3 regions of the Pseudomonas sp. EA_5y_Pfl2_R50 genome follow, and region 3 is predicted to be linked to each of the others. Evidence: riboswitches for the same ligand, from Rfam matches in the RefSeq annotation. Region 3 holds a riboswitch; each other region holds the start of a gene.
The links. A riboswitch is a leader RNA that binds a small molecule or an ion and turns the genes downstream of it on or off. The one in region 3 is predicted to bind cobalamin.

Region 1: it holds a riboswitch for cobalamin, as region 3 does, so the genes downstream of both, cobO (cob(I)yrinic acid a,c-diamide adenosyltransferase) here and AACY19_RS00710 (TonB-dependent receptor plug domain-containing protein) in region 3, are expected to answer to the same signal.
Region 2: it holds a riboswitch for cobalamin, as region 3 does, so the genes downstream of both, AACY19_RS10845 (ABC transporter substrate-binding protein) here and AACY19_RS00710 (TonB-dependent receptor plug domain-containing protein) in region 3, are expected to answer to the same signal.

Annotation. Positions count from the first base shown of each region.
Region 1 is NZ_CAXAPT010000013.1:36,494-38,751, reverse strand. Features, by position in the region: gene AACY19_RS21165 (PQQ-dependent sugar dehydrogenase) at 1-135, opposite strand, end outside; gene AACY19_RS21160 (hypothetical protein) at 202-786, opposite strand; cobalamin riboswitch at 951-1,180, shown strand; gene cobO (cob(I)yrinic acid a,c-diamide adenosyltransferase) at 1,261-1,872, shown strand; gene AACY19_RS21150 (cobyrinate a,c-diamide synthase) at 1,869-2,258, shown strand, end outside.
Region 2 is NZ_CAXAPT010000005.1:210,518-212,775, forward strand. Features, by position in the region: gene AACY19_RS10840 (FecCD family ABC transporter permease) at 1-309, opposite strand, end outside; gene AACY19_RS10845 (ABC transporter substrate-binding protein) at 318-1,328, opposite strand; cobalamin riboswitch at 1,474-1,668, opposite strand; gene AACY19_RS10850 (Ppx/GppA family phosphatase) at 1,711-2,258, opposite strand, start outside.
Region 3 is NZ_CAXAPT010000001.1:170,538-172,795, forward strand. Features, by position in the region: gene AACY19_RS00705 (LysR family transcriptional regulator) at 102-992, shown strand; cobalamin riboswitch at 1,044-1,249, shown strand; gene AACY19_RS00710 (TonB-dependent receptor plug domain-containing protein) at 1,341-2,258, shown strand, end outside.

The DNA.
Region 1 (2,258 bases), on a different contig from region 3:
AATCAGGGTTTTGTTTGGTTCCGGCAATTTCGGTGACGGGCCAGTGCCGTCGGAGACTTGCAGGCTGGAGGTTTCACCACAGGCGGCGAGCCCTCCGGCGAAGGCGATGACAAAAACGAACTGGGGCTTGCGCATTGCTGATCTTCCCTATGAATGCATTCCTAAACATAGAGGAGGGCGCAAGCCCGATGGTTCAACTGCTCAACCGCGGGCTTCCTTGAACAGTACGGCAATGCCCGGATGGTAGTTGCCGGCCTCGCTGCGCAACTTGCGGTAGGCATAGGGGAAATACCAGGCGACCGCGCAGGTGTGTTCCTTTTGCAGATCATCGACCATGTCCTGCAGTTCTTCAGGGCTGGCGCTGTGCTGGGCTTTCTGCGGGGCGACGAACAGGCAGCCTAGCTTGAGGTCGCTGGCGTAGCTGATGCGTTTGGCGTCGCTGGTGATGTCCGCCAACGCTTGGGTCAGGTTGAGATTGTTCACTCGGGGCCAGCGCTGCGTGGCCTGGATATACGCCCGATCGTCGGCGCCGGCAACGAACAGATCGGCGCGAGCGTTGCGTTCGCCTTCTTCGTTCTGTTTGCGTGTAGTCGTTTCGTTCAGAGTGACCAGTTCGGCCATCCATGCTGCTGCGGTCAGCAATCCGAGATTGGCTTTCTCGTCATGCCAGTAGGGCGTGTCGCTATCACCGCGAACGGCGTTGTAGCGGTCGATACAGTCAAACCAGCGTTCAAGCACCGGGCGCAGGAATTCCAGGCGCGGGTTGCTGATGATCATGCCTTGCATCGTCATCATCCTTTTATTGTTGTGGTGAGCTTTTCAAGAAAAGCATGGCTCTTTGATATCATTTGTATCAGCGTGGCACAAGATTGGCGCCAGATAATTGATCGACGGCAGTTATTCGCCCGCTGGCCGCCTCTTTAATTGACGCTCCACCCCCAACCCTCTAACCTTCGCCGCTTGTTTCAGGTGCTCTGTGACCCTTGTCGACAGAGTGAAACAGGGAAGCCGGTGAGGGTTGTCTTCAAGCGAAGAATGACCACGATCCCGGCGCTGCCCCCGCAACGGTAAATGAGTGAAAACTGCGCCTTGAGCCACTGCCTCGAATGAAGCGGGAAGGCGCGCAGTCAGGCATGCGCCGCTCATGAGCCCGGAGACCGGCCTGATCCATCCAGCGGCATCACGGTGGGCGATGCCAGGCTTTTTGCCGTCTATTCCTGTGCCCGCCCGCCGTTATTCAGCCTCAACGGAGAGCTCCCCATGACTGATTCCCCCGAGCGCGACGAACGCCATCTGGCGCGCATGCAGCGCAAAAAAGCCGTGATCGACGAACGCATCGCCAATTCGCCGGACGAGTGCGGCCTGGTGCTGGTGCTGACCGGCAACGGCAAAGGCAAAAGCAGCTCGGCGTTCGGCATGCTCGCCCGCGCCATGGGCCACGGCATGCAATGTGGCGTGGTGCAGTTCATCAAGGGGCGCAACAGCACCGGGGAAGAATTGTTCTTCCGCCGCTTCCCTGAGCAAGTGCGCTACCACGTGATGGGCGAGGGCTTCACTTGGGAAACCCAGGATCGTCAACGCGACATTGCCGCCGCCGAAGCTGCGTGGGCCGTCTCCCGCGAACTGCTGCGTGATCCGTCGATTGGTCTGGTGGTGCTTGATGAACTGAATATTGCCCTTAAGCACGGTTATCTCGATCTCGATCAGGTGCTCAGCGATTTGCAGGCCCGTCCGCCGATGCAGCACGTGATCGTCACCGGGCGTGCCGCCAAGCCGGAAATGATCGAAATGGGCGATACGGTCACCGAAATGGGCATGCTCAAACACGCCTTCCAGGCCGGTATCAAAGCGCAGAAAGGCGTCGAACTTTGAATCAACCACGTCACTGCCCGGCGGTCCTCATTGCCGCGCCGGCCTCCGGTCAGGGCAAGACCACCGTCACCGCCGCGCTCGCCCGTTTGCATCGCAATCAGGGGCGCAAGGTGCGCGTGTTCAAATGCGGCCCGGACTTTCTCGACCCGATGATCCTCGAGCGCGCCAGCGGTGCGCCGGTGTATCAGCTGGACATGTGGATGGTCGGCGAGCAGGAAAGTCGGCGTCTGTTGTGGGAAGCCGCCGCCGAGGCGGATCTGATTCTGATCGAAGGCGTGATGGGCCTGTTCGACGGCACGCCGTCCAGTGCCGATCTGGCGCGGCATTTCGGTGTGCCGGTGCTCGGGGTGATCGACGGCACGGCGATGGCACAGACCTTTGGTGCG
Region 2 (2,258 bases), on a different contig from region 3:
CGCGCCGGTCGAGGCGCCGGCGGAAATCCCCAGCAGATACGGATCGGCCAACGGATTGCGCAGCAGCGACTGCAGAATCACTCCGCATGTCGCCAGGCCGGCACCGCACGCGGCCGCGACCAGCGTGCGGGTCAGGCGGTAGTTCCAGACAATGCCTTCGTCGATGGGGTCGAGCCTGTAACCGGCGCCCCAGAGCTTGTTGGCCAGCACCTGCAGGACCACGTTCGGCTCAATCGAGGTTTCACCGATGGCGACGCCAGCGACCACTGCAACCAGCAGGGTCGCCAGGGCCAGCAACGTGCGGATCAGTCTTGCGCTCATTTCGACAGGTCATAGCCGTTGATGGCCGTGGCCAATTGCTCAATGCCCTCGAACACGCGCAGGCTGGCCTGCATCGCCATGGCATCGAGAATGACGATGCGGTTGTTTTTCACCGCGTCCATGTTGCGCGTGACCGGGTCGCTGCGCAGGAAGGCGAGTTTCTTTTCATAGTCGTCAGCCGGGAAGCGGCGGCGGTCCATGCGCGCGATGACGAGGAACGTCGGGTTGGCCTTGGCGATGGTTTCCCAGCCGACCGTCGGCCACTCTTCATCGGATTGCACGACGTTGCGCAGGCCGAGGGTGGTGAGCATGAAATCCGGAACGCCTTTGTGTCCGGCCACGAACGGCTCGATGTCCATTTGCGCGCTGGAGAACCACACCAGCGCACTGGCGTCTTTCAGTCGTTTGCCTTGCGCGGTAGCGATGGAGTTGGCGAGGCTGGCCTTGAGCTGATCATTGAGCCGTTCACCGCGATCCTGCACATCGAAAATCTGCGCCAGTTGGCTCACGCTTTTGTAGATGCTGTCGATGCTGAAAGGCGCCAGTCGCGTGCCGTCGGCGCCGACCAGATTGTCCTTGGCTTCGCAATCGGATGGCAGCAGATAGGTGGGGATTTTCAGTTCATGGAACTGCTCGCGAGTGCCGACGGCACCCTGCGGGCCGACCATCCATTCCAGCTCCACGGCGACCAGTTCCGGGCGTTTGCCGATCACGGCTTCGAAGCTCGGCTCGTTATCGGCCAGGCGCTCGACCTTGTCGTTCTGCCCCTTGTACCTGGCCAGCACGTCGTTGAACCACAGCGAAGTACCGACGACCTTGTCGCCCAGGCCCAGGGCGTAGAGCATTTCCGTGCCGGCCTGGCCGATGGTCACGGTGCGCGTGGGCGTGTGCTCGAAGGTCAGGGTGCTTGCGCAGTTTTCGACGGTCAACGGATAGGCAGTCGGTGCCGCCTGGGCCAATGTGCAAAGGCTCAGGCCGGTGATCAGGGTGGCAACGCGGGGCAGCATGGGCAAGTCTCCAATGGAACCGTACAGGGAACGGGAGAGTACGGTTTGGAAACACACCATCGAACGCCGTCTGGGCAACAGCGCAAGGCCGGTCAAGTCGCGAAGACGCGCACGGCACGATGTCCTTCCCGGACACCCCGCCGGTTAGTCAGTCACTGTGCCGGCAGGTCTCCTGACTGATGCGTCATCGCCTGGCTCCGGCCTTCCCGGGCATCATCCCAGTGGCAGTCGTGGAGCAGGCTCAGCACCTACAGTTGCGGGGGCAGTTCCGATTGATGCTGTGCAAGCATTTCGGATTCCCTATTAATCCCGTGTGGAAACCGGCGGCGGCATGGTAGACGATCAGGCCGCTGAAGGGGAGACGAATCTGCCCGGGCGAGGATTAATGGCGGCTCATCAAACCGTGCAGCACCCCCAGACGCAGGCCCGGTTCAGACGGCAGCATCTGCGCAATGCCGAACACTTTGAACGCGGCCAGCATCAACACCAGGCCGCCGGGCAGGATGCTCTGGCGATGCGGTTGCAGGCCGGCGAGCTTGAGTTGTTGCACGTTGCTCACTTTGAGCATCAGCAGCGACAGGCGCAGGAGCCCGCCGTAGGTGATGCCGTCCTGACCGTAGTCGTTGAGGCGATTGGCCTTGAGCACTTTGGCGAGCATGCGTGCGGTGCCGGAGGAGCCGATGGTTTGCTGCCAGCCCTGCGCGCGATAACGCCGGGCGACTTTCTCAAACGCGAGGATGGCGACGCGTTCGGCTTCTTGCAACGCACCGGCGGACACCTCGCCGCCGCGAAAGAAACGCGTGCTCAGGGTGCCGCTGCCGATGGCGATGCTTTCGGTGAGCAATGGCTGCGAGCCCTGGCCGAGGATCAGTTCGGTCGAGCCGCCGCCAATGTCGACCACCAGACGCATGTCTGCGGCGCTCGGCAAGG
Region 3 (2,258 bases):
CTGTCTGAAGAGCTGATGTGCTCGCTTGCCGCCATCTTCGACTTCCCAAGCACAAAGAAAAACCAGCAGAATGCGCCAACACTTTCACTGCAGGAGTGAAAATGATCCGCATCGACGATCTTGGTTTGTTCACGCGCAGCGCCGCGCTGGGCAGCTTCACCGCGGCCGCCCTTGAGGCGGATTTATTGCCCGGTCAGGTTGCCGCGGCGATCAAGCGCCTGGAGCGTGAGCTGGACGTGCGCCTGTTTGCGCGCACCACCCGCAGCCTGCGATTGACCGCCGAGGGCGAGCAATACTTGCCCACCGCCCACTCGGTACTGGAGGCGCTCAAGCAAGGCAAGGAAAACCTGCGCGGTGAAAACACCGCGTTGCGCGGCGTGCTGCAAGTGACAGCGCCGTCAGATCTGGGGCGCAACATTCTGCTGCCGTGGCTGACGCTGTTTCGGCGTCAGCACCCGGAACTGACCTTGCGATTTTCCCTGTCGGATCAGATGGCCGACCTGTTTCGCGATCCGGTCGACGTGGCGATCCGATACGGCTCGAATGAAGATGCCAACTACGTGGCGCTGCCGCTGGCACCGTGGAACCGGCGGGTGCTGGTCGCCGCTCCGGAATACGTAGAGCGCCACGGCTACCCGCAAAAGCCGGACGATCTGCACAACCACGCTTGCCTGCTCTATCAGCAAGGTGGCCGGATCTTTGATAAGTGGAGCCTTGGCCGTGACACCATCCAGGTCACGGGGCCGATGTTCAGCGACGACGCCGACGTTGTGCGCCGCTGGGCATTGAGCGGCGAAGGCATCGCCAACAAATCCTGGCTGGATGTCAGTGCAGACGTGATCGCTGGGCGACTGGTCGTGCTGCTGAAGGACTTTCCCGGCAATCCCTCACCGTTGAGTCTGGTGTGCCCGCATCGCAAGCAGATCACCCCGGCGGTGTCCCGGCTTTATACGTGGTTGAGTGAGCAGTTTGCCGCTCTGGAACGCATCTGACCGACTCACCACCGGCGGATGCCACGTTGACGAACCGTCCCTCGAATGTTCAGATGCCGACCTGTTTCAGGTGCCCCCTGCCGCCGTGCTTGGGGTGAAACGGGAAACCGGTAGGTTCTTTTCGAACGAGTCCGGTGCTGCCCCCGCAACGGTATGCGCGTGATGCTTTCAATACACCACTGTGGCCAGACAGCCATGGGAAGGTGAAAGCCTCGATACGCGCGAGCCCGGAGACCGGCCTGGAATTCTGTTTGGCAAAATCCTGCGGTGGGCGGGCATGGGCCGGTATTGGCTGTGCGCGATGCCTTCTCCTGCATGCTCTTCTGCGAAGATCCTTTCGAGAAGACAATGATTCGACCAATTAACACCTGTGCTCCAACCCTGTTGCTCGGCTGCCTGTTCAGCCCTCTCCTGCTGGCCGATGACGCGCCGCTGGAGCTCAATCAGCAAATCGTTTCCGCGCCTTCGGTGGAGTCCACCACCGTCGCCGACATGACGAAGTTCGGCAGCAAAGTCGACATCGTCAGCCGCGAACAGATCGAACGCGCCGGCCCCAGCGCCGATGTCAGCCGCGTGATGCAGATGTTCATTCCTGGCCTGTACGTCGCGCCGAAAAACGGCCCCTTCGATTACGGCACTTACTCGCTGCTCGGCGGGCGCAACGACGACACGCTGATCCTGCTCGACGGCGTGCGCCTGAACAATCGCCTGTACGGCGGCCTCTACCTCGACACCTTGCCGGCCAACGCCATCGAGCGCATCGAAGTGCTCAAGGGCGGACAGAGCCTGTTGTTCGGCACTCAGGCGGTGTCGGGGGTGATCAACATCGTCACGCGCAGCCCGCAGAGCCGCAAGGCGTCCGGCGAAGTGAACCTGGGCGTGGACAGCTTTGGCGGCACCACTGAGGACACCCGGATCGAGAATATCTTCAGTAACGGTTTCGGTGATCTGGGCTTGCTCGCGTATGTCAGCCACAACGTCTCCGATGGCTATCAGCCGTTCCGCAGCAGCGACATGAACAACGTCAGCGAGAAAAACCGCGCCTACGAGGTCACCACCTTCGGCGGCAAGGCGATTCAGTCGTTCGGCGATGATTCGCGACTGGAACTGTTCTACCAGTATGCCGACGCCAACCTCGATTTCGCTCGCCCGCTGGACAATCACAAAACCACCAACGACCGCGTGCAACAGATCGCCACGGCGACCTTCGAACAAACCGTCAACGAGCGTCTGAGTTACTTCATCAAAGGCCATATCAACGATTGG